One region of the Janthinobacterium goodfellowi genome, then DNA from elsewhere that is predicted to be linked to it. Evidence: predicted binding sites of a transcription regulator. Region 1 holds the regulator's gene; each other region holds the start of a gene.
The links. Region 1 encodes FliA, which starts transcription of late flagellar genes. Its sites were predicted from a motif close to CTAAAGTTTNNNNNNNNNNNGCCGNTA; they were not measured.
Positions count from the first base shown of each region.

Region 2: a site for FliA is predicted at 5,760-5,786, ahead of ACQ4WQ_RS17185 (DUF5610 domain-containing protein). Genes of this name have one in related genera too.
Region 3: a site for FliA is predicted at 3,056-3,082, ahead of ACQ4WQ_RS07010 (FlxA-like family protein). Genes of this name have one in related genera too.

Region 1 is NZ_JBNYXN010000001.1:383,926-394,508, reverse strand. Features, by position in the region: gene flgB (flagellar basal body rod protein FlgB) at 1-263, opposite strand, end outside; gene flgA (flagellar basal body P-ring formation chaperone FlgA) at 455-1,162, shown strand; gene flgM (flagellar biosynthesis anti-sigma factor FlgM) at 1,274-1,582, shown strand; gene ACQ4WQ_RS01770 (flagella synthesis protein FlgN) at 1,591-2,058, shown strand; gene ACQ4WQ_RS01765 (hypothetical protein) at 2,110-2,970, opposite strand; gene ACQ4WQ_RS01760 (translation initiation factor Sui1) at 3,042-3,404, opposite strand; gene ACQ4WQ_RS01755 (CehA/McbA family metallohydrolase domain-containing protein) at 3,499-5,109, opposite strand; gene motD (flagellar motor protein MotD) at 5,207-5,977, opposite strand; gene ACQ4WQ_RS01745 (flagellar motor protein) at 5,994-6,740, opposite strand; gene ACQ4WQ_RS01740 (RNA polymerase sigma factor FliA) at 6,722-7,453, opposite strand; gene ACQ4WQ_RS01735 (MinD/ParA family ATP-binding protein) at 7,499-8,362, opposite strand; gene flhF (flagellar biosynthesis GTPase FlhF) at 8,355-9,683, opposite strand; gene flhA (flagellar biosynthesis protein FlhA) at 9,951-10,583, opposite strand, start outside.
Region 2 is NZ_JBNYXN010000004.1:278,810-289,392, reverse strand. Features, by position in the region: gene ACQ4WQ_RS17215 (SDR family oxidoreductase) at 1-159, opposite strand, end outside; gene ACQ4WQ_RS17210 (CDP-6-deoxy-delta-3,4-glucoseen reductase) at 172-1,197, shown strand; gene ACQ4WQ_RS17205 (MFS transporter) at 1,275-2,552, shown strand; gene ACQ4WQ_RS17200 (DUF1345 domain-containing protein) at 2,584-3,249, shown strand; gene ACQ4WQ_RS17195 (HPF/RaiA family ribosome-associated protein) at 3,451-3,828, shown strand; gene ACQ4WQ_RS17190 (GGDEF domain-containing protein) at 4,092-5,057, shown strand; gene ACQ4WQ_RS17185 (DUF5610 domain-containing protein) at 5,059-5,688, opposite strand; gene sbcB (exodeoxyribonuclease I) at 5,832-7,280, shown strand; gene pyrF (orotidine-5'-phosphate decarboxylase) at 7,395-8,219, opposite strand; gene ACQ4WQ_RS17170 (LemA family protein) at 8,377-8,991, shown strand; gene ACQ4WQ_RS17165 (TPM domain-containing protein) at 8,993-9,826, shown strand; gene ACQ4WQ_RS17160 (TPM domain-containing protein) at 9,826-10,347, shown strand; gene ACQ4WQ_RS17155 (SDR family NAD(P)-dependent oxidoreductase) at 10,419-10,583, shown strand, end outside.
Region 3 is NZ_JBNYXN010000001.1:1,555,216-1,565,798, forward strand. Features, by position in the region: gene ACQ4WQ_RS06990 (HAD family hydrolase) at 1-88, shown strand, start outside; gene ACQ4WQ_RS06995 (alpha/beta fold hydrolase) at 147-947, shown strand; gene dcd (dCTP deaminase) at 1,080-1,649, shown strand; gene ACQ4WQ_RS07005 (PrpF domain-containing protein) at 1,705-2,943, opposite strand; gene ACQ4WQ_RS07010 (FlxA-like family protein) at 3,112-3,453, shown strand; gene ACQ4WQ_RS07015 (sensor histidine kinase) at 3,483-4,973, opposite strand; gene ACQ4WQ_RS07020 (response regulator transcription factor) at 4,976-5,665, opposite strand; gene ACQ4WQ_RS07025 (Spy/CpxP family protein refolding chaperone) at 5,858-6,367, shown strand; gene ACQ4WQ_RS07030 (hypothetical protein) at 6,370-6,990, shown strand; gene ACQ4WQ_RS07035 (dioxygenase family protein) at 7,116-7,952, shown strand; gene ACQ4WQ_RS07040 (DUF1501 domain-containing protein) at 7,949-9,388, opposite strand; gene ACQ4WQ_RS07045 (DUF1800 domain-containing protein) at 9,399-10,583, opposite strand, start outside.

The sequences.
Region 1 (10,583 bases):
TCGACCTTGCCGCCCGTGCTGCTTCCCACGGCGGCGACGCCCTTGCCCGGCATATGCTGCGGCGCCGTGCCCTTCAGGGCCGGCGGCACGCCATCCTTGCGCGCCATCGCCCCCTTCAGCGCGCTGGCGAAATCGACGTCGCGCGCCTTGTAGTTGGGCGTGTCCGCATTGGCGATATTCGAGGCGAGCAATTCCTGGCGCGTCGAGCGCAGGCTCAGCGCCGTCTCGTTGAAGCGCATGTAATCGTCGAGTTTCCCTATCATGTCAGGCTCCGGAAAGATCTGCCACTGGCGCCCGAGATGGCGGAAGGATGGCGGTATAGTGATGACAGGAAACATAGTACGGCGCCCGACGGCAAGGCCATCGCCGGATCAGACCGTACTTTTACCCCTTAATCGGCGCTTCGAACGGGGCGGCGCGCACTATCATGGCACTATTCCAGAGGCCTATCACCATGAAAACACCGCTCGCTTTCCTCCTCGCCCTAGCCATCCGGCTTGCCGCCCTGGCGCCTTGCGCGCAGGCGCAAAACGCCGGCCGGCAGACGCCGGAAGCGCTGCGCAACAGCGTGGAACAATTCCTGCAAGTGCAAAGCAACGGTTTGCCGGGCAAGGTGACGATCACCGTCGGCGCCGTCGATCCGCGCCTGAACCTGGCCGCCTGCCCCGCGCCGCAAGCATTCATGGCGCCAGGCGCCCGCGCCTGGGGCAAGACCACCGTGGGCGTGCGCTGCACGGCCCCGTCCAGCTGGACCATCTATCTGCAAGCGAACGTGGCCGTCGTGGGCGACTACGTGGCCAGCGCCGTGCCGCTGGCGCCAGGACAGGCCATCGACGCCAGCCAGCTGGTGACGATGCAGGGCGACCTGGCTGCATTGCCAGCAGGCATCGCCACGGACATGGCCCAGGTCGTGGGCGCCAGCACGAATATTTCCTTGCCGCCAGGCACGCCGATGCGCCTCGACACGCTGCGCCGCAAACCGGTGGTGATGCAGGGCCAGCTGGTGCGTGTCGTTTCCAGTGGCAACGGTTTCCAGGTAGCATCAGAAGGACGCGCCATCGGCAGCGCCGGCGATGGCCAGACGGTGCAGGTCCGCACGCAGAGCGGCCAGCAGATCAGCGGCGTGGCGCGGGCTGGCGGCATGGTGGAGGTGGCGTTCTAAACACGGATGGACAGCGATATTGTGGTCTGGCGCACTAAAGTTTCGGAAGAAGGTGCCGATAATGACACATATCCCGGAGTTTCTTGACTTCGACCAGACGAGGATCACGCTGTGAAAATTACCGATAACACCATTAAAAGCAATCCCGGCCTGCCGGTGGCGCCCGCCAGTACCTCCGGCGCCCGGAATGCCGAGAAAGCCCAGGCAACACCGACAACGTCGGACAATGTACGCCTGTCGCCGCAAGGACAGGCATTAGCGGCCAGTGCAACTGCCGGCAGCGGCGCCGTGTTCGACACGAAAAAAGTCGAACGCATCAAGCTGGCGATCGCCGACGGCCAGTTCCAGGTCAACTCAGAAAAAGTGGCGGACGGTCTCCTCGACACGGTCAAGGACTTGCTGCACTCACGAAATAGATAGGTTTCCTCATGCAATCAGTGACTCCGTTTTCCAGCCTGCGCGACGAGCAACAGCTCATGACCACATTGCTGGCATTGATGAAAGAAGAACAGCGGCATCTGGTTGCCGCTGACATCGATGCAATCACGGAGCTCACGGCGCGCAAGACGGCGCTCGTCGGACAATTGAGCCAGCTGGCGGCGCAACGCCACCAGGCGCTGGCGGCAGCGGGCTTCACGGCCGCCGAAGCGGGCATGGAAGACTGGCTGGTCGGCGCCAACGAAGCCGAGGCGGCATCCCTGTGGAAAGCCCTGCTCGAGACGACACGCGAAGCGAAGGAACAGAACCGCCTGAACAGCCTGCTCGTCAACAAGCACATGGTACATACGCAAGGCGCCCTGAACGCCATGCGCCCCCCGGCCCAAAGCGGAAATTTCTACGGCCCCAGCGGCCAACCGACAACGAACACGGCCAGCCGGCGCGTCGTCATCGGCTGATTCCCCTTACTTAACAGCGATCCTCGGGCAAGGCGCAGCGGCCTTGCCAGCTCAGCCGTGCGCGGGACGGCCCGTATGCTGGCGGAACTTCGCCGCGATGGCTTGCGCCTTGGCGCTGGCGGCGGCTTGCTGCTCCGGCGTCAGTTCGTTTTGCAGCCAGTGCCAGTACTCATCCTGATACGGATTGGTAACGCCGGGCGCCAGGATGTCGTCGTACACGAGGCGCAGGGCCAGCAGGTAGCCATACGCCTGCGGCGCATCTTTGTGCACCACGTCGCCATCGCGCAGATACGCCATCATCAGGGTCGACACGCTGGTCAGTTCCGCCTCGTCCGCCTGCGCCGTCAGCTGGGCGATGGCTTGCCGCTTCCATGCCTGCACCAGCGGGTCGTCGGGACGGTTGCGCAGCGCGCTGCGGTCGCCGAACGGGCCTTCCGACAGGAACAGCGTGGCCGCGCCCGGCACGCCCGCCTTCGCGGCGGTGGCCAGGTAGTCCAGGCGGTCCTCGCGCTGGCGCTGCGTCAGGCCCGCGCACAGCTGCCGCTGGGCGGCTTTTTCTTCCGCCGTCATCTCGCGGCCCAGCTCGAATTCCAGCCCCGGCAACCGGCCTTCCTTCTCAAAAGAAATACAGTCATCGAGCAGATTGTAGGCCGCATACGCGTCTTCCGGCTTGCCGCTGGCACCCAGGCGTTCGAGCCGCTGCGCGAGCGTCACGACAACGGGCGCGGCACCGGCGGCCGGGGCGGCATCGATAGCCAAGTACGATGCCAGGCTGCGTCCCGGCGGCGCGCCGGCGGCAGCGGCGCCCGCTTGCGGCGTGCCGCCGTCGGGCGCGGGCCAGTACACGAGCGCCAGCACTGCCGCGATGGCAGCGGCGATGGCGATGGCGATACCGGTCAGTTTGCTGTTCATAGGAGGTGGCACATAAGAGGAAATGCACGTTACCACAGGCGCACGGCAGCGGGCCGCACGCCTCCGCACGCTCAGCCGCCGGCCTTTTTCGCCTGGTGGCCCAGCTTGACCAGCGCGGCCAGGATGGCCTCCACATGGTCGCCCTGCACTTCGATCACGCCATCCTTGACGGTGCCGCCCGAGCCGCACTGCGTGCGCAGCTGCTTGCCCAGCAGGGCCAGGGCGATGGCGTCCAGCGGCAAGCCTTTCACCACGGTGACGCTCTTGCCGCCGCGGCCCTTGGTCTGGCGCGACACGCGCACCACGCCGTCGCCCGCCGGCACCGCCTTCGATTGCGCCTTGCATGCGCATTGCGCCAGCGGCTGGCGGCAGGCGGGACACATGCGGCCCGTTTCGGTGGAGTAGACGAGACCGCCCTGGGAACTGCTTTTCATGATGAGGTGATAAAAAGAGAGAAGGCACGATTGTACCAAGCGGGAGCGCGATCCAGCTCGCTCCCGCCCCATCCGGCGGCGCGCCGGCTAACGTTTAACGCAAGGTGACGAACACGGGATTCGAATAGAACCACAGGCTGCGGTAATTGCGGTCGTTGATGTCGTTAAAACGCTGGGTACTGTCCGTCGTGCCCGTGCGCTGGTCGGCCAGCGGCTCGCCGCCCTGCGTCAGGCCCGCGACATCGGTACCCAAGTTGGTACCCCGCAGGCGGAAATACTGGCTCTTCGTTGCCGTCGTTTCATAGCTCACGCTGGCGTAGCCGTCGGCCCCGACTTTCCAGTCCGCGCTGGTGAAGCGCTTGAGCACGCGCGTGCTGGCATTGCCGGCAACGCTGTAGGCCGGCGTGCCCGCCGCCGCCTTCGCGCCCACATCGCCGACGATGAGGTCGACATGGTCGACCACGGGCTTGACGTTGGCGGCCACGCCGCTGTCGACGGGCTTTTCGTAGTTGTTTTTGGCCGGGCTCCTGAAGCGGATGGTGATCGTGACTTTCTCGCCGCTGGCCACTTTCAGCTCGCCGCCCATCTCCTTGCGGTCGTCCTTGCTGGCGAGGTTGAAATCGAGCGCATTGATCAGGTCGCCGTAAGTCGAGAACATCTTGCCCGAACGCAAGCCGGCCAGCAAGTCCTTCGCCAGCGGGACACCCTGCGCGCCGTTGAACACATAGTTCTTCGCATACTCGCCGGGGAAATAGCCGCTGCTGTTGCCGCCGACGATCTTGAAGTGGGTATCCGAATCGGTCAGGTTCCAGATGCGGCGCCCCTCGCCCAGCAGCGCATCCCATGGCCCGCCCAGCTTGGCCACCACGTAGTCGACGCCGCCATACACGCGCAGCAGCGCATTGTCGTCCGTGTAGGCGGCCGTGTAGCCGCCCCGGTCCGGTTCCATCTGGTTGCCGACCATGCCTTCGATGGCGAACATGATGTTCGGCGCGGCATCATTGAAGGCACGCAAGTCGGCGATGCTGTAGCTGCCCTTGTTGCGCGACGGGTGGTTGATGACGGCGTAGCTGGTTTCCGGGTAATTCTGTTTCAGCCAGTTGATCGCTTGCAGCGCATCGGCAGCCGTCTTGTTGTAGCGGGTGTCGCCGTATTTCGCTTTCCATGCCGCGACGTCGGCGGCGTCGAACATGGCCGCGTCGCGCGTGGTAAACAGGTATTCGAACTCCTTCATGCCGCGCGTGCTGGCGACCAGTTTGTCCGCCCCTTCGAACAGGCCGACGCCGATGTGATCATGGGTCGGCATGTCCCACTCGAAGCCCGAGAAAATCAGCTTATCGGCATAGCTGCCGCCCGCCTGCAGGGCCTGCACGCGCGGGATTTCATAACGCTCGGCGCCGATGGACATGGGAACCGGCACCGGCAGTGGTGCGCCCAGTGCATCGCGCGTGGAGACGCGCAAATGGTTCGACAGCGCCATCCAGTCGAGGCCATACGTGGTAAAGGCCTTGGCCAGCACCTTGTCCAAGGTCTGGCTGACGTCGGCGTCGGCCGATTGGGTGGTATGGGTGTGCAGGTCGCCGGCGATCCAGCGGCCGGCGGGGAGCGGCGGCACGCTGCCGGCCGGGTCGCTATCGCCGCCGCAGGCGGCGACACTCAACACGATGGCGATGGCCGAAGCAAGCAATGTTCTGGAAGAAGGCATGGGATGACCTGGAAGCTGAAAGAAGGGCGACAGCCTAGCATTCCAGTATGACCAGCAAATGACATGGTCCAGGCCCCGCCGGCCCGAAAAGCCCGTCCTAGTTGGCCGGCGGCGCCGTCGGCACTTCCGTCACCGTCTCGGGGATGCCGGACAAGATCGTCACGGCGACCCGGCGGTTGCGCGCCCGTCCTTCCGGCGTGGCGTTGGGTGCCACGGGGATGTTGTCGGCGTGGCCCACGGCCGTCAGGCGCGACGCCTTGACGCCGCTGGCGATGAACAGGCGCACCACGGCGCTGGCGCGCGCGGCAGACAATTCCCAGTTCGAGGCGAAGTTCGAATTGCTGATCGGCTGCACGTCCGTATGCCCTTCCACCTGCACGTCGTGCGTGTCGTCCTTGAGCAGCACGGCGACGGCGCGCAGGGCCTGGTCCGATTCCGCCGTCAGGCGCGCCGCGCCCGGGTCGAACAGCACGCTGGCATTGATTTCCACGCTCACGCCGCGGCTCGTCTGCGTCACGCGGACCTTGCCTTCCTTGACCAGCGGCGCCAGCGTGGACGTGAGGTCCTGCGCCAGGCGCGTCATGTGTTCGCGCTCGCGGCGGATGGCTTCCGTGCGGCGTTTCAGGGCGGGGTTCGGCAGCGGGATCGCTTGCGGCGCTTCCATGATGATGGGCGGCGCGCCCTTTTCCAGGCTGAAGGCCTGGCCGATGGCGCTCTGGAAGACGCGGTATTTGCCTTCATTGACTTGCGAGATCGCATACATGACGACGAAAAACGCGAACAGCAAAGTGATGAAGTCGGCGTACGAGATCAGCCAGCGGTCCTGGTTGTCCGGTTCCTCGTCATACTTCCTGCGCGCGCGCCGCATCATGGTCAGTGCTCGCTCAGTGCTCGTGAAGCAGGCTGGAGACGCGCTCTTCGATGATGCGCGTGTGGTCGCCCGTGGCGATGTCGTACAGCACGGCGGCCGTGATTTCATACTGCACCACGCGGCGCGAGACGATGGCCTTGAGTTTATTGGCCACCGGCAGGAACAGCAGATTGGCCAGGCCCACGCCATAAATCGTCGAGACGAAGGCCACGGCGATGCCGCTGCCCAGTTTGCTCGGGTCGGTGAGGTTTTCCATCACGTGGATCAGGCCCAGCACGGCACCGAGGATGCCGATGGTGGGCGAATAGCCGGCCGCCGATTCCCACACCTTGACGGCCTGGCGCTCGGCCATTTCGTAGGCGGAGATTTCCACGTCGAGCAGCTGGCGCAGCTTGTCGGGCGCGATGCCGTCGACGATCATGCGCAAGCCCTTGGCGTTGAAGCGATCAGCCGTGTTTTCCATCAGCCGCTCGAGCGCCAGCGGGCCGTCGCGGCGCGCCGTCAGGCTCCACTGCCCGATGTCGCGCGCCAGCGCGGCGCGCGTGTCGGCCGGCGGCAGGAAGACCCAGCGCAGCATTTCCAGGCCGCGCACGAAGGTGCGCAGCCGCGTCTGCAGCAGCACGGCGCCGAAGGTGCCGATGATGACGATGGCAAAGGCGGCCGGCTGCAGAAGGGAGGCCATCTTGCCGCCTTCCAGTGCCTGGCCGACCAGCAGGCCCGCCAGCGCCAGCGCCAGCCCGATTACGCTGGACCAGTCCACGCCTGCTCCCTCAAGGTTGCGCGCAGGCGCGCGACGGCCTGGGTATGCAGCTGCGAGACGCGCGATTCGGATACGCCCATCACCGCGCCGATCTCCTTCAGGTTCAGCTCTTCTTCGTAATACAGGCCCATGAGTATTTTCTCGCGTGGCGGCAGCGCGTCGATGGCATCGATCACGGATTGCCGGAAATCGGTATCGAGCAGGGAACGCAAGGGGTCGCTGTCCTCGTCCACGCAGTGGCGGTCGAGGAAGCTGTCATTGCCGTCCGGGTCATGAAAGTCTTCGTAGTACACCAGTTGGTGGCCGCCGCCGTCGCCCAGCATTTCCTGGTAGTCGGCCAGCGACATTTTCAGCAGCTTCGCCACTTCCGACTCCGTCGGCGGATGGCCGAGGCGCTGCTGCAAGGTGCTCATCGCCTCTTCGATCTTGCGCATGTTCTGGCGCATGCTGCGCGGCAGCCAGTCGCTGGTGCGCAATTCGTCGAGCATGGCGCCGCGGATGCGCAGCACGGCATACGTCTCGAACTGCGCGCCATGCGTCTCTTCATAGCGGGTAATGGCATCGAGCAGGCCGATCATGCCGGCCTGGATCAGGTCATCGACCTCGACCGAAGGCGGCAATTTCGCCTTCATATGGTGCGCCAGACGCTTCACCAGCGGAATGTGCTCCGTCAGCAAATAGTCCTTGTTCGATTTCCCTTTGACCGTGTACATAGGCTGCTTATTGTTTTCTCGTCTTATCTGGTGCTACGGTTGGTGTCAGGCGCTGAACTGGTGCGGGCTCCCCGTCTGGTACAAGGTGCCGCCAAGCACCGGCGCCGCCGAACGGGCCAGCCGCTCGGCCAGTCCGCGAAACGCCACCGAGGCGCCCGCCAGCGGAAACGCATCGACCACGCTGCGGCCCAGCCGCGCCGCGCGGTGCAGATATTCATCGGCAGGCACCGAACCCATCGAGGTCAGCTTCACGGCCAGGTAGCGGCTCGCCGCCTGTGCCATATTATCGTATACCACTTTTGCCTCGGATTCGGAAGCGCCGGTGACGAGAATGCCGAACGGACGGCGTCCCAGTTCCTGGCTCAGGCGCTTGATCAGGCAGTACGCCGCCTTGATCGAAGTGGCGCTGGTCGACACTTGCACCACGATATCCGACGAAGCCATCAGCGGCACGGGGAAGCAATCGCCCTCGTCGGCCACGACGCCGTCGACCAGCACGATGCCGCTCTGGCGCGCCAGCACCTCGAAAGTCTTGCCCAGGCGGCGCAATTCATCCTCGCCCGCATAGTCCATGCTGTCCATCAGGTGGTTGCGCGCGCCCAGGCTGGCCACGCCGAAGCCTTGCGGCACCTGGTGGATGACCTGATTCAAGCCGCACTGCTGGCGCGCCACGTCGCGCAGGCTGGCGCCGTGCGCCAGTCCCAGCCGTGCAGCCACGCCGTCGCTGCCGCCGCTGGCGTCGAGCAGCAGCACGTCATTGCCGCCATAGGCGAGCGAAGCGCCCAGGTTGACCAGCATGGCGCCCTTGTCGTCCTGCGGCGTGGCCGAGAGGAACGTCATGACGCGCGGCTGCGGGCCGGCCAGCATGCGGCGCAAGCCTTCGGCCTGGTCGAAATCGAAATTAGCCAAGGTGCACCCCGCGCGCTTCATTATTGCGGGCGGCCGCCTGCGCCATCAGCAGCGGCAGTTCGGCATCGGAAAACTGCGTCGCCGCCGAGTCGCGCTTGAGCTTGAAGGCGCGGTCGATCAGGTAGCCGCGGTCGGCCAGGTACAGGTCTTCCGGCACGCGCTGGCCGTTCGACACATAAAACAGGTTCAGCTTCTGGCGGATCACCACGTCGAGCACGTTGCCGATCGACGCCGCTTCATCGAGCTTGGTCATGATGCAGCCGGCTAGGCCGCTGCCCTGGTAGGCGCGCACCACTTCGTTCAGCGTTTCCTGCGTCGCCGTCGAGTTCAGGCACAGCAAACGCTTCACGTCGGCGCCGGCGCCCGACAGCATGGCCACCTGTTCCGTCACCATCTGGTCGCGCTGGCTCACGCCCACGGTATCGATCAGCACCGTGTGCTTGTTCTTGAGTTCCTTCAGGGCGATGCGCAAGTCCGCCTCATCCTTCACCGAATGCACCATCACGCCGAGGATCTTGCCGTAGATGCGCAGCTGTTCGTGCGCGCCGATACGGTAGGCATCCGTGGTGATCAGGGCCAGCTTTTCCGGGCCGTGGCGCATCACGCAACGGGCCGCCAGCTTGGCCGTGCTGGTGGTCTTGCCGACGCCGGTCGGGCCGACCAGCGCGAATACGCCGCCCTGCTCCAGCATGGCGTCTTCATTGGCGACCGTGTTCAGGTTGCGGCTCAGGACCGTCTTGATCCAGCGCATGCTTTGCGCACCGTCGAGGCCGGCGGGCAGCTTGTCGATCAGGTAGCGCGCCAGGCTGGCCGAGAAGCCGGCGGCCAGCATTTCGCGCAGCACGACGGCTTTTTGCGGCTCGCGCTGCTGCGTCGAGCCCCACGAGATTTCCGCCAGCTGGGTTTCCATCATGCCGCGCATGGCACGGATTTCATTCATCATGCCGCTCATCTCGGCGGCGGCGTTTTCCTTGACGTGCGCCAGCGCGCTGGCCATCATCTGCTGCATGCGGGCCATGTCCACTGGCTCGCCGGCTGCCTGGCGCGGTGCGGCAGGACGTGGCGCGGCCGGGCGCTGGGCCGGGGCGGCCGGACGCTGCGGCGTGGCGAACTGGGTCTGCAACTGGGGACGGGGCTGGGCCATTTCGGACGCGGCCGGCGGCGACGCCAGCGAAGCGGCATCGTCATTGGCCAGCGCGAGGATTTCCACCACGCCATCGGCCTGACGGTTCGACAGGATCACGGCATCGGGGCCCAATGCTTCGCGCACCTTGCGCAGCGCATCGCGCGACGAGGCACCCGTAAATTTCTTCACATTCATGACCGGCCTCCCAAGGCGGGGGTGGCGCAATATTGGCTGAACTGTGTGACCATCATCGACTCCTGTTGCTTGGGTGCTGTCTTCCTCATGGACACAGATCACCCGGACAGTTTCCATTATTAGCGATGCTTGCAGGAAATGATCGAAGGAACAGGACGGGAAAGTACCCGTTATTCAGTTTGCCGGCAGGAAATTACGCTTTTTTTTAACCCAAAGCAAAAACCGGGGTCGAACCCTCAGGGTTCGCCCCCAGCCCTTTGCATGGGTTTATTGCGCGCCCACCAGACTGGTGACGCGGATCGTCTTGGTTTCCGGCACTTCCGCATGCGACAGCACTTTGAGCTGCGGCAAGGCGCGGCGCAGGAAACGCGACAGCAGGGCGCGCAGCGGCGCCGGCACCAGCAGCACGGGCGTCAGGCCCAGCGCTTCCTGCTGCTGCGCGGCCAGACCCGCCTGGTGGGCGATGGTGTCGGCCAGGCCCGGCTCGATGCCGGCGCCGTCGCCGCCATTGCCCATCGCCTGCATCAGCAGGCGCTCCAGGCGGCTGTCGAGGGTCATCACGGACAGTTCGGCCGCGCCGGGGAACAGTTGCTGCACGATGGCGCGGCCCAGGGCCACGCGCACCAGCGCCGTGAGGTCGTTCGGATCTTGCGTCTGCACCGTATGCTCGGCCAGGGTTTCGATGATGGTGCGCATGTCTCGGATGTGCACGCCTTCGGCCAGCAGGTTCTGCAGCACCTTCTGCAGGGTGGACAGCGACAGCATCTTCGGCACCAGGTCTTCCACCAGGCGCGGCGACTCCTTGCCCAGGTGGTCGAGCAGCGACTGCACCTCGGCGCGGCCCAGCAGTTCCGACGCGTGCGAGGTAATCAAATGGTTCAGGTGCGTGGCCACCACGGT
Region 2 (10,583 bases), on a different contig from region 1:
CAGCTGCGCGCAGCGCGCCGGCTGGCTGGTGACGGCAAAGACGCGAAAACGCGCGCGCAGCAGGGGCAGCAGGCGCATGCCGACGTCGCCGCAGCCCAGGATCAGCAGGCGCGGCAAGCCTGAGGGCTTGCGCAAAGAGTGCATTAACATATTTTTCATCTCAAGGATTGTATGACTTTTCAAGTTACTGTTCAGCCCAGCGGCCACCAGTTCAGCTGCGAAGCGGACGAAACCGTGCTGGCGGCGGCGATACGCGCCGGCGTGGGCTTGCCGTATGGCTGTAAAAATGGCGCCTGCGGTTCCTGCAAGGGCAAAGTGGTTTCCGGCACCGTCCAGCACAAGGCGCACCAGCAGCGCGCCCTGACGCCGGAAGAGGAAGCGGCTGGCTTTTCCCTGTTCTGCTGCGCCACCACGGACGCCGACCTCGTCATCGAAGCGCGCGAAGTGGCGGGCAGCAGCGACTACCCGATCAAGAAAATGCCGTCGCGCGTGACCACGATTGAAAAAGTCGCGCCAGACGTCGTCGTGCTGACCCTGCAGTTGCCAGCCAGCGAACGCCTCCACTACCGCGCCGGACAGTATATCGAAATCTTGTTGCGCGACAACAAGCGCCGCAGCTACAGCATGGCCAGCGCGCCCGCCGATGGCGGCCCCGTGACCCTGCATATCCGCCACCTGCCGGGCGGCCTGTTTACCGACCAGGTGTTCGGCAGCATGAAAGAGCGCGACATCCTGCGCTTCGAAGGCCCGATGGGCACCTTCTTCCTGCGCGAAGATTCCGACAAGCCCGTCGTGCTGCTGGCCTCGGGCACGGGCTTTGCCCCCTTGAAAGCCATCGTCGAGCACATGATCGGCGAGCGCTCCACGCGCCCGATCACCCTGTACTGGGGCGGCCGCCGTCCGCACGACCTGTACATGGATGCGCTGTGCCGCCAGTGGGCCGCCGACTTGCCGCAGTTCACCTATGTGCCCGTCGTCTCGGAAGCCTTGCCGGAAGACGCCTGGGAAGGCCGCACGGGCTTTGTGCACCAGGCCGTCATCGCCGACTTGCCCGACCTGTCCGCGTATCAGGTGTATGCCTGCGGCGCGCCCTTGATGGTCGATGCGGCCCACCGCGATTTCGTGCAGCAGTGCCAGCTGCCAGCCGACGATTTCTACGCGGACGCCTTCACCAGCGAAGCGGATCTGGCCAAGTAAGCGTCACCTTCCAGACAGCGGGGCGCTGCTGCTGCGGCATCCGCTGCCGTCCCACCCCGCTGTTTCCTGGAAATTTCATGCCTCTCGCCTCTGCCGGCAACGGCTTCAGTATCCTGCGTCACCGCAATTTTGCCTGTTACCTGTCCGCCCGCGTGCTGGGCACCGTGGCCGTGCAGATGCAAAGCGTGGCCATCGGCTGGCAGGTGTACCAGATCACGGGCAGCCTGTTCGACCTGGGCCTGATCGGTCTGGCGCAGTTCGCGCCCTTCCTCGTTTTGATTTTGCCGGCGGGACACGTGGCCGACCGCCACAACCGCCGCAACATCATCGCCTGGTGCCTGACGGCGCAGCTCGCTTGCGCGCTGGCCCTGCTGGCGTTCACCCTGAGCGGCCTCTCCATCGTCTGGCCCGTATTCGCCGTGCTGGTGCTGTTCGGCAGCGCCCGCGCCTTCATGATGCCGGCCACGCAAGCCGTGCTGGTCAACATGGTGCCCACGCAACACTTCAGCCGCGCCCTCGCGCTCAGTTCGTCGAGCTCGCACGTGGCCATCATCCTGGGGCCTACCCTGGGCGGCTTGCTGTATTACTTCGGCCCCAAGGTCGTGTATTTGATCTCGTCGGCCTTGCTGGTGCTGTCCGTGCTGCTGATGCGCGCCACCACGCCGGCGCCGCAAGTGGTCAAGCGCGAACCCGTCAGCTGGCATACCCTGCTCGAAGGCTTGCGCTTCGTCTGGTCGAAACCCATCGTGCTGGGCGCCATTTCGCTCGACCTGTTCGCCGTGCTGTTCGGCGGCGCCACGGCCCTGCTGCCGGCGCTCGCGCACGACGTGCTGCATATCGGCCCCAGCGGCCTGGGCCTGCTGCGCACGGCGCCGGGCGCGGGCGCGGCCCTGTGCTCGATCGCGCTGGCCTTCTTCCCCATCACGCGCCGGGTGGGCGCCTGGATGTTCGGCGGCGTGGCCGTCTTCGGCCTGGGCACCCTGGTGCTGGGCAGCACCAGCTATTTCCCGCTGGCGCTGGCGGCGCTGTTCCTGATGGGCGTGGGCGACATGGTCAGCGTCTACATCCGCCACCTGCTGGTGCAGTTCGAGACGCCCGACGAGATCCGCGGCCGGGTCAGCGCCGTGAATGCCGTCTTCATCGGCGCCTCGAACGAGCTGGGCGAATTCGAATCGGGCTTGACGGCCGGCTGGTTCGGCCTGGTGCGCGCCGTGCTCTTCGGCGGCGCCGCCACCCTGGCCGTGACGGGCGTGTGGGCCGTGCTGTTCCCCGTGCTGTCGCGCATGGACCGCTTCCCCCACCACGAGAAAGAGGCGGCCGCAAGACGGCCACCGGAGCGGGCACTTAAGGGCTAAGATGCGCTATTGCCACTGACGAACTTGCACCATGAAAATCACGCTTCCCTTGCACGGCTTCATCCGCAGCCGCCCCCACCTGAGCATGGCCACGGCCATCGGCGTGGCGACCGGCCTGCTGCTCCCCCCCTCCTGGCAACAGATGACGCGTTTGCTGACGGCGTGGAACGTGGCCGTCTGGTTCTACCTGGCGACGATGGCCTGGATGATGATGCGTGCCAACCATCACAAGGTCAAGACCATGGCGGCGCGCCAGGACGAGCGGGCGGCCACGGTGCTGTCGGCCCTGTCCGTCGCATCCGTGATGAGCCTGGTGGCCATCGTCTCGCAGCTATCCTCGATGAAGGACATGGCGCCCGACGAGCGCGCGCTGCATTACGGCTTGACGATCCTGACACTGGTCGGTTCCTGGTTCCTCGTCGGCACCCTGTTCTGCTTTCATTATGCCCACCTGTATTACCAGGCCGACCCCGCGCTGCGCCCCCTGAAATTTCCCGACGACGAGCAGAATCCCGATTACTGGGATTTCCTGTATTTCGCCTTCACCATCGCCGTAGCCGTGCAAACGTCGGACGTTTCCGTGCAGACGCGGCTGATGCGGCAGATCGTGCTGGGACAATCCGTGCTGAGCTTTTTCTTCAACCTGGTCGTGCTGGGACTGTCGATCAATATCGCGGCGGGCCTGATCAATGGATAACGCTGACGTCGGCTTGAAAAGATTCCGTGAGGAAACTTGACCTGGGTGTAGGGTTAAGCTCATCTTAATCGTGCGCACCCTCTTGAAATACTGGAAAGAGGAGTAAGATAAGTTCCATGCACAGAGGTCATGTGCATGAGGCAGCAACCAGGCCGCAGCACGCCTGAGATGGGTTTTTTTTGAATTGACAGGAGTAAGCATATGCAAATCAATATTCATACCGACAGCACCATCGCCAACACCGCTGGACTGAACGAACATGTGCAATCCGTACTTGAAAACGCACTGAGCCGCTTCCGCGACAACCTGACCCGCATCGAAGTCCATATCAGCGACACGAATGGCCCGAAAGGCGGCGCCGACGATATCCGCTGCGTCATGGAAGCACGCGTTGCTGGCTATCAACCGATTGCCGTGACCGAACAGAACGCCACCGTGCATCAATCCGTTGCCGGCGCCACCGACAAACTGAAACGCGCCATCGATAGCGCCCTGGGCCGCCTGCAAGACAGCAAGCGCCACGCCACCGGCAAGAATGCCGTGATCGATACGGCCGAAGCGGAAGAAACCGCCGAGTAATTCCCCCACCCGCAGGATTTCCAGAGACTGAGGCAGCCGTTCAAGGCTGCCTTTGCACATCTTGGCCCGCCTTTCGCCTGCGGCAACAAGCATAGTAAAACAACCATCATTTCAGCTTACTAACACGACAATGAAATAATTGTCGTATTTCTCACAGTAAGTGACAACAAGCAAGGCTTTGCCGTTACAGCCAAGGCCGCTTTACGCTATCATGAAGCTACCGGCCCCCTGCTCGCGCGCGCCGGCTTTTTGAAAGTGTGATTGTGGAACAGATCGGCAACTTTGGCGCTTCAGGCTGCAACATCGGCGATTTACAGCTATTTCGCGATGGGGCGGATAGCCAGACGGCCGCCATGCTGGCACCCTGCCCCGTCATGCGCCTCGAAGCGGGCGAAGCCATTGCCGACACCCAAGGCACCAGCCTGTACATCGTCCTGCGCGGTTCGCTGGCCGTGGCCGCCGACACCCACACGGGCATGGATGACGGCACCGTCAGCAAGGTCTTGCCCGGCGAAAGCGTGGGCGAACAATCGGTGCTCGATGAAGCGAGCAACCTGGCCGCCATTTCCGCATTGGAAGAGACCGACTTGCTGGTGATCGACGCGGCCGTCGTCTGGGAATTGATCGAACAATCGAACGGCCTGGCGCGCAACCTGCTGCGCTTGTTGTCCTTCCGCATCCGCGCCGCCAATGCCCTGCTGCGACGGCGGCAGAAACTGGGCGAGTTCTACCGCCAGCTGTCGATGGTCGACAGCCTGACGGGCCTGTACAACCGCGCCTGGCTCACCGACTTGCTGCCGAACATGATCATCACGGCCCACGCCAGCGGCTCGCCGCTGTCGCTGGTGATGATAGACCTCGACCATTTCAAGCGTTTCAACGACACCCACGGCCACCAGGCGGGCGACCAGGCGCTGCGCATCGCCGCGCAAGTGCTGGGCGCGGCCCTGCGGCCCACGGATTTTGCCGTGCGCTATGGTGGCGAGGAAATGATGGTGATCTTGCCCGATACCAGCGAAAACGTGGCCTTGCGGGTCGCCGAACGCTTGTGCGAGCGCATGCAGCAAGCCGTCATCTTCACCGACATGCGCAGCGCGCTGCCGCACATCACGGGCTCCTTCGGCGTGGCCAGCCTGGCGGCGGAACAGGACGATGAAGCGCTGATCGCGGCGGCCGATGCGGCGCTGTACCGCGCCAAGGCAGGCGGGCGCAACCGCGTCATGCTGTAGCTCAGGCAGCCTTGCTGTCGGCCGGCTTGCTTGCATCCGGCTTGGCCGCATCATCCTTCTTGCTGCTGTGCGCGGCGATGAAATCCGCATAGCCCTTCTGCACCAGTTCATACGTCTTGTCGATATTGCTGGCGATATCGCCGTTCAGCACTTTCAAGCCGCCCAGGATGTCGCGCGCTTCCTTGAAGCCTTTTTCCATGCCCCCGCTGATGGTGTCCATGAACTTGCTCAGGGCCGTATCGTCGTCCATGCCGGGATTCTGCTTCTTGTACGCGTCGAAAAAACCCGTCGACAGCGATACGATGCGGCTCGCCGTCGCTTCGGCGCTATTGTCCTGCGATGCCGCGTTCTGGATCGCATCGTCGCCGTACTGCCCCTTCAGCGCTTCATTGATGTTGGTGATGGCCGTCTTGTACAGCAGCGCCAGCGGCTCGTTCTCGGAACCGATGGAGACGTTCAACGAGGCCTGCATGATGGAGGCGTTCAATTGCAGCTTGCTGCGGTCATTCACGCTCATTTCAGCATTGACGCCATCCTTTTGCTGGACTTTATCGTCCTTGCCGGCAACGCCCGTACTGACGGAAGTCACGGAAGGGGTGGAATTGCCGCTTGCGGCGATGGGAATTGACACGATAGACCTCCTTGAACGGGCAATGTATGCCACCATGCGGGAAACGCGATGATGACCATCCTCTCGTGTAGTATCGGCAGGTTTTCAGAAAACTGAAGCGGCCCGGACAATTAAGATAACAATTAAGCAAGCAACGACCATCAATGACTAACCAGACCTTTCTTTGGCACGACTACGAAACCTTTGGCGCCCAGCCGCGCCGCGACCGCCCGGCCCAGTTCGCCGCCATCCGCACGGATGCCGAACTCAACGAGATCGGCGAACCGATCATGCTGTATTGCCAGCCTGCCAATGATTTCCTGCCCGATCCGCAATCGTGCCTGATCACGGGCATCACGCCGCAGCAATGTCTGCAGCTGGGCGTGCCCGAACACCAGTTCGCCGCCACCATCGAAGCGGCCTTTTCGGAACCGGGCACCATCGGCGTGGGCTACAACACCATCCGTTTCGACGATGAAGTCACGCGTTTCCTGTTCTGGCGCAACCTGATCGACCCGTACGCGCGCGAATGGAAAAACCATTGCGGCCGCTGGGACATCCTCGACGTGGTGCGCATGACGCACGCACTGCGCCCGGAAGGCATTCAATGGCCGAAGCGCGACGATGGCCAGACCAGTTTCAAGCTGGAACATTTGAGCAAGGCCAATGGCCTCGTCCACGAAGCGGCGCATGATGCGCTGTCCGACGTGCGCGCCACCATCGCCCTGGCCCGCCTGATCAAGCAGAAACAGCCGAAGCTGTTCGAATTCTGCCTGGCCCTGCACAAGAAGGACCGGGTCGCCAGCGAAATGGGCATGCACCTGGCCGCTGGCGAGCGTCAGCCTTTCCTGCACGTGTCCGGCATGTTCCCCGCCGAACGGGGCTGCCTGGGCGTCGTCTGGCCGCTGGCCACGCACCCGAGCAATAAAAATGAAATCCTCGTCTGGGATTGCGCCTACGACCCGCGCGAACTGTTCGAACTGGACGCCGACACCATCCGCATCCGTTTGTTCACGCGCAAGGAGGCCTTGCCCGAAGGCATGACGCGCCTGCCCGTGAAAAGCGTCCATTTGAACAAGTCGCCCATGCTGGTCGGCAATTTAAAGACCTTGTCGCCCGCGATGGCCGCGCAATGGGGCATCGACGTGGATGCCGCGAAGATCAACGCCCAGCTGGCCGCCGCGGCGCCGAACATGGATGCCATCTGGGCCGAAGTGTTCCAGCGCCCCGGCGCGGCTGCCGCGCTGGACGTGGATGAGGATTTGTACAACGGTTTCGTCAGCAACGACGACCGCCGCCTGCTCGAATCCTTGCGCCGCGAAACGCCAGCCAAGCTGGCCACGGCCCGTCCCTCGTTTGCCGACGAACGCCTGCAGGAATTGCTGTTCCGCTACCGCGCCCGCAATTTCCCGCAAACCCTGAGCGAGGCGGAAAGCCTGCGCTGGGAACAGCACCGCGCCGCGCGCCTGTTCGACGGCGACGGCGGTGCCCGCACCATCGAAATGCTGTTTACGGAGATCGACGTGCTGTCGGAATCGGTCGATGAGCGGGGGGAAGAGATTCTTGGCGAGCTGTACGATTACGCGGAGATGGTGGCGCCCATGCGCGACTGAAGTACCAGGCAAGCCGGGTAGGTCGGATTAGCGGGGCAAGGCCCCGCGTAATCCGACAACAATGTTGGCCCGAGCTGGTGGTGTCGGATTACGCGGCGTCGCCGCTAATCCGACCTACGCTGCGCGGTGTTGATTGATCGCATCGCGCGTTTCGATCGCCACGCGGCGGGCCGCGTCGGCGAAGTCTTCGCCCGCTTGCGGCGTGGCGTAGATGATGGCGCGCGAGGAGCTGATCATCATGCCCATGCCGTTCGCCGTCTGGCCCGCGCCGACGGTGGCGGCAATATCTCCGCCCTGGGCGCCGATGCCGGGCACCAGCAGCGGCATGTCGCCCACGATGGCGCGCACTTGCGCCAGTTCTTCAGGGAAGGTGGCGCCGACGACGAGCGCGCACTGGCCATTCTTGTTCCATTTCTCGGCCACCAGGCGCGCCACGCGCTGGTACAGCGGTTCGCCGTCCGTGTCGAGGAATTGCAGGTCCGAACCGCCCGGGTTCGAGGTGCGGCACAGGATGATCACGCCGCGGTCTTTCCACGCCAGGTAGGGGTCGAGCGAATCCTCGCCCATGTAGGGGTTCACGGTGACGGCGTCGGCGCCGTAGCGCTCGAACGCTTCGCGCGCGTATTGCGTGGCTGTCGCGCCGATGTCGCCCCGTTTCGCGTCGAGGATCAGGGGGATGTGCGGATAGTGTTCGCGCACGTAGCGGCAGATGTCTTCCAACTGCTTTTCCGCGCCCAGCGCGGCAAAATAGGCGATCTGCGGCTTGAAGGCGCAGGCCAGGTCGGCCGTGGCATCGATGATGCGCGTGCAAAAGGTGGTGATTCCATCAGGCAAGTCGCGCAGCTCAGCCGGCAGTTTCGCCAGATCCGGGTCCAGGCCCACGCACAGCAGGGAATTATTGGCCGTCCACGCGGCGGATAATTTATTGATGAAATTCACGGCACACCTTCTCTATATTCAGTTGCAAACCCCGTATTGTAACGCGGCGCGGACCTGGCAAGGCAGCCTGAGGCGGCGGTCGGCGCTTATTAAACCGACATGGCGGGCCGTTTCAGGTATATTTGCCCCACCTCCTTTACTCTGCACGGAACCCATCATGCAAATCACCAATCAAATCACCAAATGGCTGCGCCTGGCCCTGAGCGTCACCGTCCTGGCCGGCATCCTGACGGGCTGCGGCTACAACGACTTCCAGAGCAAGGACGAAGCCACCAAGGCGGCCTGGGGCGAAGTGGTCAACCAGTACCAGCGCCGCGCCGACCTGATCCCCAACCTGGTCAATACCGTCAAGGGCTATGCCACGCACGAGCGCGAAACGCTGGAAGCGGTGACCAAGGCGCGCGCCGCCGCCACCAGTTTCCAGATCACGCCCGAAGTGCTGAACGACCCGGCCGCCTTCGAAAAATTCCAGCAAGTGCAGGGCCAGCTGTCGTCGGCCCTGTCGCGCCTGATGGTGGTGTCCGAGAAATACCCGGATTTGAAGGCCGATACGAGCTTCCGCGACTTGCAGTCGCAGCTGGAAGGCACGGAAAACCGCATCACCGTGGCGCGCCAGCGTTACATCGCCGCCGTACAAGATTACAACGTGCATGCGCGCAGCTTCCCGAACAACCTGACGGCGATGATCTTCGGCTACAAGGTCAAGCCGTCGTTCACGGTGGAAAACGAAAAAGCCATTTCGACCGCGCCGACCGTCAACTTCGGCAAATAAGATGAAAGCCTGGTCTTATCTGGCGGCGCTGGCGACGGCGCTGCTGCTGTGGACAGCCTTGCCCGCCAGCGCGCAGGGCTTGCAGCCCGTGCCGCCGCTGGCGGCGCGCGTGACGGACAACGCCGGCATGCTCGATGACAAGCAGAAAGCGGCGCTGGAAGGCGTGCTGGCCGACTACGAAGCCAAGACGGGCAGCCAGATCGCCGTGCTGCTGGTCAAGAGCACGGAACCGGAAGCCATCGAGCAATACAGCATCCGCGTGACGGATGCCTGGAAGCTGGGCCGCAAGGGCGTCGATGACGGCGTGCTGCTGATGGTGGCGAAGGACAACCCATCGTCCTTGCGCCGCCTGCGCATCGAAGCGGGCCGTGGCGTGCAGGGCGTGCTGACGGATGCGCAATCGAAACGCATCCTGCAAGACGTGATCGCCCCCCATTTCAAGCAAAACGATTATTACGGCGGCCTGGTGGCCGGCATTGGCGCCATCGCCACCCTGCTGAACCAGGAGCAATTCCCCGCGCCGGCACAGCAGAAGGCGCCGGCGACCGTGGAAGCGGGCGGCCTGACCTTCTGGCTGCCGCTGCTGTTCTTCGGCTTTCTTGTGCTTGTGACCGTGTTCCGCTCGCGCGGCGGGCCGAACCGGCTGCAGCGCGGCAGCAACTGGTCCAGCGGCGCCACGGGCGTCGTGCTGGGCAGCATCTTGAACCAGGCGCTGAACAACCGCGGGGGCGGAGGAGGCTTCGGCGGCGGCGGATTTGGCGGAGGCGGTGGCAGCGGTGGTTTCAGTGGCGGCGGCGGCGGTTTTGACGGCGGCGGCGCCTCGGGAGATTGGTAATGACGAAACAACTGACATTCGGACAACGCTGCGGACGCGCCCTGAAACATTTACGGGGCACGCCGGCGACGGCGCGCCATGCGTTTCCCGAACGCACGCTGAAAGCCATCGAAACGGCGATTGCCGATGGTGAAACGATGCACCGGGCGGAAGTGCGCCTGATCGTCGAGGCGGCCCTGACGCCGGGCATGGCTTACCAGGGCGTGAGCAACCGCGAACGGGCGCGCGAACTGTTCGCCCAGTATGGCGTGTGGGATACGGAAGACAACGTTGGCGTGCTGATCTATATCAACCTGGCCGAACACCAGGTCGATATCGTGGCCGACCGCAACGTGGGCCGGCGCGTCACGCCGGAGCAGTGGCAAGCCGTGTGCCGCACCATGACCAAGGGTTTCAAGGATGGCAATTTCCACGACAGCACGCTCGATGCCTTGCAGCAGCTGAATACCCTGCTGCAAAGCCACTTCCCCGCCGATGGCACGCGCGGCAACCAGTTGCCGAACGAACCCATCCTCATCTGATTCCTGGCCGGGGATTACAATCCGCCATGGCCCCGCAGCATGGCGGCGCCCCCACCCGCCGAGGAGAAAACATGAAACTGATCGATAAAACCGCCATCGTCACGGGCGCCACCCAGGGCATCGGCCTGGCCTGCGCCACCCGCCTGATCGCCGAAGGGGCGCGAGTGATGCTGGTCGACATCAAGGAAGAAGGCGCGCAGGCGGCCGCCGCCCTCGGCCCGCAGGCGCATTTCTTT
Region 3 (10,583 bases), 1.2 Mb from region 1:
CGAGCTGGGCGAAGTACTGGCCTCGTTCGTGCCCGGCATGGCACCAGCGCGCCCGCTGCCAGCTCGGAAATTAGAGGCCTTCCTCTGATCCGTCTTGCCGGCATGCCATTACAATTGCCTATCGCATTCACCGGCCTCGTCCCACGATGACCCTCCCGCAACTGCACTTTGCCCACGCCAACAGTTATCCTGCCGGTACCTACCGCAAGCTGTTCGGCTTGCTGGGCCAGCACTACACCGTGCAGGCGCTCGACATGCATGCGCACGACCCGGCATATCCCGTCAGCACGGGCTGGCCCGAGCTGGTGCGCGAGTACATCGACGACCTGGAACGCCGCTACAGCGCGCCCGTCATCCTCGTCGGCCATTCGCTGGGCGGCATGCTCAGCGTGATGGTGGCCAAGCAGCGGCCCGACCTGGTGCGTTGCGTGGTCTTGCTCGATTCGCCCGTGGTGGCGGGCTGGCGCGCCTTGCTGGTGCGCCTGGCGCGCAACACGGCGCTGGGCGAGCGTTACTCTCCCGCCCGCTTTTCCGCCCGGCGGCGCAAGCTGTGGCCCGACGCGCAAGCGGCCTATGAACACTTCGCGGCCAAGGACATGTTCGCCATCTGGGCGCCGCAAGTCTTGCGCGACTACATCGACAGCGGCCTGGTTCCCCATCCTGAAGGGGTGCAGCTGCGGTTTACGCGCGAAGTGGAAACACAGGTCTACCGCAGCTTGCCGCACCATATCGGCGGCCTCGTCAAGGATGGTTTTCCCGTGCCCATCGGCTTTATCGGCGGCACGGAATCGGTGGAATGCCGCCAGGCGGGGCTGACGGCCACGCGCAAGCTGGTCGGCAAGTTTTTCCGCCAGGTGCCGGGCGGCCATCTGTTTCCCATGGAGAACCCGGAACTGACAGCGCAAGTGGTGCGCGAGATGATCACGGCATTGCTGGCGAAACAATAGCCTTCCGCCAAGGATTTTCAGGGGATGGGGGCCAACAGCGGCGGATTTTCGCGTAAAATCCTGCCATTCGGGCCGCGCCTGCCCCAGGCGCGCCGCCCCAGCCATTCGATATTCTAGAAAGATACCCCTGCGATGACGATTAAAAGCGATAAATGGATACGCCGCATGGCGGAAACAACGGGCATGATCGAGCCGTTCGAACCGGGCCAGGTCAAGGAACGCGACGGCAACCGCATCGTTTCCTACGGCACCTCCAGCTATGGCTATGACATCCGCTGCGCCGACGAGTTCAAGCTGTTCACGAATATTAATACCACCATCGTCGATCCCAAGGATTTTGACGCGAATAACTTCGTCGACGTGTCGGGCAAGGGCTATTGCATCATCCCGCCGAATTCGTTCGCGCTGGCCCGTACCGTGGAATACTTCCGCATTCCCCGCAATGTATTGACGATTTGCCTGGGCAAGAGCACGTATGCGCGCTGCGGCATCATCGTCAACGTCACCCCGTTCGAACCGGAATGGGAAGGCTATGTGACCCTGGAGTTTTCGAATACGACACCGTTGCCGGCAAAAATCTACGCCAACGAAGGCGTGGCGCAAGTGCTGTTCTTCGAATCCGACGAAGTGTGCGAAACGTCGTACAAGGACCGCGGCGGCAAATACCAGGGCCAGGTCGGCGTGACCCTGCCGAAGACCTGATTGATTGATTGATTGATTGATTGCTTGCTTGAGCGGGCAGGGCGCCAGTCCTGCTTTAAATCTGTTTCAGCAGCCACGCTTTCAGCGCGCTTGACGGCTGGTACAGGGGAACATGGCCGCGCAGCAAGATTTGCGCGCTGCGCCGGTAGGCCGCGCCGTCGATGGCGATGTTGCCCGTCGCCCCGTCCTGGCGCGCCACGATGGTGGTGTCCAGGATGCCGGCCGGGTTGGCTATGCCCAGTTCAATCTCTGTCTCCATTTGCTTGACCGGTGGCACGCCGCGCGCCAGCGCATGCGCCACCGTGCCCGGGATCAAACAGGCGGCCGCCAGGCAGCAGCCGCCCGAGACGGCCAGCGAGGCGTGGCCCGCCTGCGGCGTAAAGTAACGCACCGCAATATTTCCTTCTTCTGATGCCGGCCCCACGATGCAGAACTTGGGGATGGTTTCGCTGCGTTCCAGCTCTTCCAGGGTCATCAACCCGCCATCGCGCTTGCGCAAGCCCATCAGCAGTCCCGCCGCGCTCCACACCTGGCGGATCGCCTGCATGAAAGCCGTGTCCGCTTCCAGTTCCGCGATGGACTCGTGCGCCGTCTTGCCGAACTGGCTCGCTGACGCGATGACCATGGGCACGGCCACATCCACGCACGAGACCGCATAACTGTGCACCACATCCTGCGCATTGCCTGTTGGCAATAACTTGCCCGTCTTGGCGCCTGCCGGCTGCCGCAGGAACAGGTCCACGCGGGGGAAGTTGCCGGTCACGCCAGGAATGCTGGCGGCCGTAAAGCTGCCATCGAGTTCGCGCGCCATGCGCGAGGTGGTGATGACGCCCGTGTTGGTGTTGCGGATTTCGATATCGTGCGCGCCGATGGCCAGCGCCTCGATCACGCCGCTGTCCAGTCCCCACAGTTGCAGGGCGGACGACATATTGCCGCAGTTCACGCTCCAGTCGATATCGCCATGCTCGCCGGCCAGCTGCACCAGGGTGCTGACCAGGCGCGGCTGGCCCGCATGCTGTTCCACCTCGGCGAGGAAGACTTTATTGCTGGTAGGCGCGCCCCGTCCCAGGCCCGTGATTTGCCGGTTGCCCGGCTGCCGCCCGGACTGGGGCACGCCCATCAGGTGGCGCAGCAATTCCTCACGCAGCGTTTGTGCGGCCGGCACGCAGGCCGCGTGCAAGACCAGGCCCGTCGACGTGCCGCCACGCATGTGGTGGACGGGAAACTCGATCACGCCGCAGCGCAGGTGGGGCACGAGGTCGGGCAGGGCGGGCAGCAGGGGCGTCATCATCATGGATCGTGGTCAAGGCAGGAAGCGCCAGTGTGCCAGTTTTTCTTGCTGGTGTGCAATCGGATGGTGGGCGCGGCGTCTTTACATGGCTTTACCCGCCTTTACACTTGCCGCCCTGTATTGAGTACCTTGCGCGCCGATAATAAGGTATTGAATGATCAGGGAGGCAGTATGGTAGCGGCAATCGGTTCCGGCAGCGCAGTCAGCGCGGCCAGTAGCGCCAGTGCGGGCAGCAGTGCGCAGATCGCGGCGCTGCAAAAGCAGATCACGGCGGCGCAAAAGCAGTTGACGGAGTCGCAGAAGGGCGAGCAGACGGACGCGTCGCAAAAGCTGCAGCAGCAGCTGGCGCAGCAAATCCAGGCCTTGCAGGCACAAATTGCTCAGTTGCAAGCGGCGGCCGCGCAGCAGGCGGCGCAACAGGATACGCAGACGGCCAGCAGCGCCGACACGGCGGCAAGTCCCGCCAAGTCCGTCTCGTCCACGCTGGGCAGCATCATCGATACCCAGGCGTAAGCAAGTCTCGGGCAATACTCGCCGCCAGCTCAGCCTGGCGTTTTGACGGGCAGCAGCATCTCCACGCACAGCCCGCCGCCGCTGCGCAAGCTGGCGCCGATGCGGCCGCCATGGGCGCCGATGACGTGCTGGGCGATGGCCAGGCCCAGGCCGTGGCCGTCCGTGCTGTGCTGGGTATTGCTGGCACGGAAGAACGGCTGGAAAATGCTGGCCAGGTCCGCGCTGGCCACGCCGGGGCCGCGGTCCAGCACGGCGATGCGCAGCAGATCCTGCTTGCCGTCATGCAGGCGCGACCGCTTTACGTCCACCGTGCCGCCATCGGGACTGTGCTTGACGGCATTGCGCACCACGTTTTCCACGGCGCGCGCCAGCAGTTCGGGCCGGCCCGTGACAGCGGCGCCGGCGCTGGCCGCGTCGCCCGCCAGGGCGATGTCCACTTGGCGCGCCTTCGCTTCGTAGCGGGCGTCTTCCAGAATGTCGTGCAGCAGTTCGGCAATGTCGACGTCTTCGCTGAGCGGGGAGCCGGCACCGGCTTCCAGCCGCGACAGGGTCAGCAGTTCGCCGATCAGCTTGTCCATGCGTTCGCTTTCGCGCTCGATGCGCTGCATCGAGGCGTCCATCTTGTCCGGCTGCTGGTGCGCCAGGCCGATGGCGGCCTGCAAGCGCGCCAGCGGCGAGCGCAGTTCGTGCGACACGTCATGCAGCAAGCGCGTCTGGCTCTCCATGAGATGGCGCAAACGGCCCGTCATGCGGTCGAAATCGCGGCCCAGGTCCGTCAATTCATCGCCGCGCTTGCCGCTGGCGTGAAAACGGGGCGCCAGGTCACCGTGCGAGGCGGCCTCGAACGCTTGCCGCAAGTCGCGGATGGGGCGCGCAAAATACCAGGCCAGCAAGAAGGCGAACAGCAGGCTGGCGGCGATGGCGGCGCCCAGGGGAATGAAGGTGCGGTAGGGGCTGTCCATGCGCGGGCCGGGCGGCATGCCGCGGCCGAATTCGCCGCGTGGCGGCGCAGTGCCCGCTTCCCTGGGCCGTGGACCGGGTCCCATGGCGCGCGGGCCGCTGAGGGTAACGGCATTGAGGGTGTCGCGCGCGGCGCCTGCCTCGGCATTGCGGAAGCGTTCGGACGAGGGCAGGAACAGCAGATAGCGCTGGCCGTCGCTGCCCGTGACCGTGCGCACGACGGGATGGGGCTGGCTTTGCTCCAGCATGGCGCGCGCCTTGCTCAGCATGGCGGGATGCACCGCGCGGCCCATCAGTTCGTGTCCGCGTCCATCGACGGCAAACACGCGCATGCGCTCGAGCTTGCCAAGGAATTGCCGCAAGGCCGCGCTGCCGCCCGCTTCCAGGGTGGCGCTGGCAGCCTCGATGATCATTTGCGCGGGGGGACTGGTGTCGATGTCGAGGGCCCGTTCCTGCTGTGCCGCCCGGTTTTTCAGCCAGAACGTGCCGCCGATGCCGATGGTGGCCGTCACTTGCGCCAGCATGATGCACAGAAAAAACTTCCAGAACAGACGCCCCACGCTTACTCCTTGATCAGCTGGTAGCCGAGACGGTACACGGTCTGCAGGCAGGAGCGGCCGTCGGCCAGGGTGCCCAGTTTGCGGCGCAGGCTGCTCAAGTGCACGTCGATATTGCGGTCGAAGCGGGCCATGGGCCGGCCCAGGCCCAGTTCGGACAGTTGATTCTTGCTCACGGGCTTGCCGGCATGGCGCACCAGCACTTCCAGCAAGTTGAATTCCGTGCTCGTCAGCTCCAGGTGGGTGCCGGCCCAGGAAATGCGGCGCTGTTCCGGCCACATCGTCAGTTGCCCCACGGTCAGCGGCGCCATGCCCGTGCTGTCGTGCGGCGCCGCCTGCGCGCGGCGCAGGATGGCGCGGATGCGCGCCGTCAGCTCGCGCGGCGTGCACGGTTTGGTCACGTAATCGTCGGCGCCCAGCTCCAGGCCGACGATGCGGTCCGTGTCGTCGCCGCGCGCCGTCAGCATCAAAATGGGCAGGTTGCTGCCGGCGCGGATGCGGCGCAGGGTTTCCAGGCCATTCATGCGCGGCATCATGACGTCGAGGATGGCGATGGCATACAGGCCCGTCAGCGCTTCGGCCGCGCCGCTTTCGCCGTCATGCACGGCGCGGGCGTCAAAACCTTCCTGCGTCAGATATTCCTGGAACATGCCGACCAGTTCCACGTCGTCATCGATTAACAAAACCTTGCTCATGCCTGTGCTTTTTCGGGTGAATATCGCCCGATGATAGCAGTCAACAGGGGCCCTTCAGGGCCCTTTTACCCGCTTTTACATACGTCCGCTTACATTTGCGGCCTTTCCTTTACACGCTTTTACGCGGCCCTAACGTTGCTTTACACGCCAGACGCCGACAATCAGGGCTGACCGCCACGAAAGGAAAGCCCGATGAAACACCTGAGTATTGTCCTGTCCCTGTTGCTGCTGTCCGCCTGCAGCATGCCGCTGGTCGCCCTGGCGCAGCAGGAAGCTGCGCCGGACGGCCCGCCGCCGCAAGCCATGCCAGGGCCGCCGCCCGGCTTCGGCCACGGCCCAGGCGGGCCCGGCGCGCCAGGCTTGCCGCTGTTCCTGCGCGGCATCGAATTGAGCGAAGCGCAGCAGGACAAGGTCTTCGCCGCCACCTATGCCCAGGCGCCCTTGCTGCGGGAACAGGAAAAGATCGCCTTCAAGGCCCATGCGCAGTTGCGCGAGCTGGCCGCATCCGATGCCTACGACGATGCGAAGGCCGGTGCGCTGGCCAGCACGGCGGCGCAAGCCATGGCGACGATCAGCTTGCTGCAGGCGCGGCTGGAGCAGCAATTGCTGGCCGTGCTGACGCCGGAACAGCGCCAGCAGACGCAGCAGCAGCGCGACGGCCGGCCCGGCCCGCGCCATCCCCAATCACCGACAGGAGATTGACCATGAGCATCAGTGCCTTGAGTTCCAGCAGCGCCGCTACCCAGCTGAGCGCGTTCAACCGCGTCAGCGGCGGCAATACCGGCAGTGCCGACAGCGTAGGCGGCGCGCGGCCGCCAAGGCAGGAAGATAAGGGCTTTCTCGATGCCGTTTCCAGCGCCCTGTCGTCGATCGGCGTGACGGTGCCCGACACGGCGTCGCCCGACAGCACTAGCGCCGACACGGGCACGGCCAGCAGCAGCGATGCGGGCCAGGCATTGGGAGCGTTCCTGCACCAGTTGATGGGCAGCCTGCACGCCCAGGGCGGCGCGGGTGCCAGCGCCGGTGTCGACAAGGAGGGCGACAAGGGCGGGGGGCGGGCACGGGGGCATGGCAATATCAAATCGGACTTGCAAAGCCTGATCCAGACCCTGTCGTCGGGCACGGGCAGCGATAACAGCAGCGTTTCGGACTTGCAATCAAGCTTTTCCAGCCTGATCACGGCCTTGGGCGGCAGCGCCAGCACCAGCGGCGACAGCAGCGCCAAGCTGAGCAGCTTCTTGCAGGCGCTGTCGGGCAGCTTGGGCGCAGCCAATGCGGGCGGCAGCGTGTCCACTAGCGGCAACCTGGTCAATACAACGGCCTGAACCATGGAACGCAAGCTCGCCCCGGTTGCCAGGAAGGCGCTCTCGCGCCATGCGACACAAGCGCTGTTCCTGTGCGCCAGCCTGAACCCTGCCTTGGCGGGCTTGCCCCACTTGTTGGAGTATGTATGGAATTACATGATCACGGTCTGGCATCCGACCTCGAAATGATGCGGCAGGCGGCCGAGCGGCGGCAAGTCCTGCGCTGGCTGCTGGCCGGCGCCGCCGCCTTGCCTTTGATGAGCTGCGGGGGTGGCACGGACGCCGGCGGTATGGCCGCGGGCAGCACCGGCACCGTGACGCTACCGGCCACGGGCGCCTGCACGGTGATCCCCGAGGAAACGGGCGGGCCGTATCCGGCCGACGGCACGAACACGCATGGCGGCAGCATCATCAACGTGCTGAACCAGTCGGGCGTCGTGCGCAGCGATATCCGCGCCAGTTTCAATGGCGCCACGGGTGTGGCGGCGGGCGTGCCGTTGACCATCCAGTTGCAGTTGCTCAACGCCAGCGGCGGCTGCGCCAGCCTGGCCGGCTACGCCGTCTACCTGTGGCATTGTGACCGCGAAGGCCTGTATTCGCTGTATTCGAGCGGCGTGACGGCGCAAAATTACCTGCGCGGCGTGCAGGAAACGGACAGCGCCGGCAAGCTGGCCTTTACGACCATCTTTCCCGGCTGTTACGCGGGTCGCATGCCGCACGTGCATTTGGAGGTCTATCCCAGCCTGGCCAAGGCGGCCAGTGCCGCGAACCGCATCAAGACCTCGCAATTCACGTTTCCGATGGCAACCTTGAACGAGGCTTATGCGGCCAGCGGCTACACGGCCAGCGTGCGCAACCTGGCGCAGATCAGCTATGCCACCGACAATGTCTTCAGCGACGGCGCCAGCCTGCAGATGGCCACGGTGACGGGCAATGCCACGGATGGCTATGTCGTCACCCTGACGATCGCCGTGAACGGTTAAGTTGCTGTCATGAAACCCAGGTCGCGCCGGCTGAAGTTGCCGATGTTCGGGAACACCTCGGCCAGCTGGCTGTCGGCCACGCCGAACCACTTCGCCAGGGTGGCGCCGTACTGGTCGACGGAGGTGGTCGGCAGCAGGGCGCCGGAACCGACGTCCAGCTCATGGCCCAGGCCCGTCGTGGGGAAGGCGCCGTAGATGTCGCGGCCCTTGACGGCGCCGCCCACGACAAAATGGTGGGCGCCCCAGCCGTGATCCGTGCCGTCGCCGTTGCTGCTGAAGGTGCGGCCGAAGTCCGACGCCGTAAACGTCGTCACCTGGCGCCGCAGGTCCGTGCCCTGCAGCGCCGCCAGGACCGTGTCGAAGTACGCGAGCGCATGGGCCAGGCGGGCCATCAGGTCGCCATGCAGCTCCTTTTGGCGGTCATGCGTGTCGAAACTGCCCAGGGTCACATAAAACACTTGCCGTTTCGCCCCCAGGGGGCCGCGCCCGCCGATGATGCGCGCCACGGTCTGCAATTGCACGGCCAGCGGATTGACGCCGGACGCGCCCGTGTTCGGATTGACGTAGGGCGGGGGATTGGGCACGCCGCCCGCGCCGGCGGCCAGCATGGCGCCGCTGAGGATGCTCTGGCTGGAAATGGCGCGCTGCACGACGGCCACGTGTTCCTGTTCGATCAGGTCGCTGCCCGCATCGTTGATGATGGCTTGCAAGGCGCCCGCGCCGCCAGTGCTGCCATACAGGCTGCCGCTCAGGCCGCGGATGGGCACGGCGCCAGACTGGCCCACCTGGAACTGGCGTACCTGGCGCCCGCTGAGGAAGATGGTGTTGCCCGCGGCGGAAATGGCCGTGAACATGGCATTCGTATTGCCGGCGCCGGCCACGTCGCCGATGCGCCCGCCCCAGCCCGTGCTGGCCCCTTCCGGCGAACCTGATTGCCACGTCGATTGCTGGTCGCTGTGCGAAAACAGCCTGGGTGGCAAGGCCACGCTGCCCGCCTTGTACTGCGCCAGGGTGGCGGGCTGGATCAGGGTGCCCACATTGGCCACGACGGCGGCGCGGCCATTGTCGAACAGGTCTTTCAGGGGGGCGAGTTGGGGATGCAGGGCGAAGGCGCGGCCCGTTTGCGCAGTCGCGGGCACGATGGGCAAGACGCCGCCCGTCTCGCCCACGCCGGGCAGATGGATGGAGTCGGCGGCGCCCGTGTTGCGCAGGCGCGTGTATTCATTCCATGACGTGGGATCGGTGGCCAGCACCGTGTTGAAGGCGTCGTTGCCGCCGGCCATGAACAGGCACACCATGGCCTTGTAGTCGCCGGCCGATTGCGCGGCGGCGTTGCCCATGGCGGCCAGATTCATGGCGAACGGCGCGGCCGTGGTGCCGGCCAGGCTCAGCATGGAACCGAGGAAGCGGCGGCGGGAAAAGGGGAAGTTTTGCATGTGATCGCTCTTACTTTTGTACCAGGTAGGCCGGCGAGGCCATGGTCAGGAAAATGGCCAGCTTGACGCGGTTGGCCTGGGCCGTGGCCACTTGCGCGGCATTGCTGGCCGTGGCCGCGGGGATGCTGACGCCATTGACGGCGGTCAGGATTTGTCCGCGCAGCCTGGCAGGCATGCTGCCATGCATCAGAAGAAGGTCGATGCGGTCGAGCAAGGCACCCGCATCGGCGGCCAGCGCCAGTTCGCGCGTGTAGTCGGGCTTGATGTCGCGGCCGTCGCCCACGCCGCTATTGATGGCTTCCTGCATGAAGTTCAGATAGCCCGTCACCGATGGCTCGGACGTGTTCTGCAGCTCCGGCGCCACCAGGCCCGCGCTGGCCAGCGCGGAGTTGGGCGGCGTATAGGCGGGGCGGAAAAAACTGAAGACGGAGGCGGGATTCAAGGGACTCTGTCCCAGGCCGCTCAAGGGGTCGTCCAGGTAATAGATGCTGTAGCGGCCGCTGGCAGGCCTGGCATCGAAGGCGCGCATCCAGCCGGCCAGGCGCAGCAGTGGCTCGCGCAACTTGCCTGTGCGCAGGGTGGTGCCGCCTGGGGCCAGTGCCTCGGGATCGAGCAGCACGGCGCGGATGACGGCTTGCATGTCGCCGCGCACGCCGCTGCCATTGTTGGCAAACGCGGCGGCCACGCGGCCCACATAGGCGGGGCTGGGATTGCTGCTGACCAGACGCTGGATCAGCTGGCGGGCAAAGAACGGTCCCGCGTTCGGATGGTTGAACAGGGTGTCGAGCGCCAGTTTCAGGTCGGCCTGGCCGCTGCTGGCCCCGGAAATGCTCTGGCCCAGGAAGCGCTTGTCGCCGCTGGAATGAAAGGCCGCGTAGTTCTGCATCGGCTTCCAGTCGCGGTCGGGATCGGCCGTGCTGCCATAGAAGCGGGCGGCGCTCTGGTCAGGACCGGCCCAGCTCCAGCCCGTAAAGACGCGCGCCAGGCCCGCCACGTCGTCGCGCGTGTAGGTCTCGATGGGCTTGCCGCCGGACAGTTTCAGGCTGCCGTCCGCATTCAGCTGGTACAAACCGATGGTAAACAGCTGCATCACTTCGCGCGCGAAGTTTTCATCGGGCGTGCGCGTGGCCGATTCCTTCTGGTTGCGCAGGTGCGACAGGTACAAGCCCATCATCGGATGCAGGGCCACGCCTTC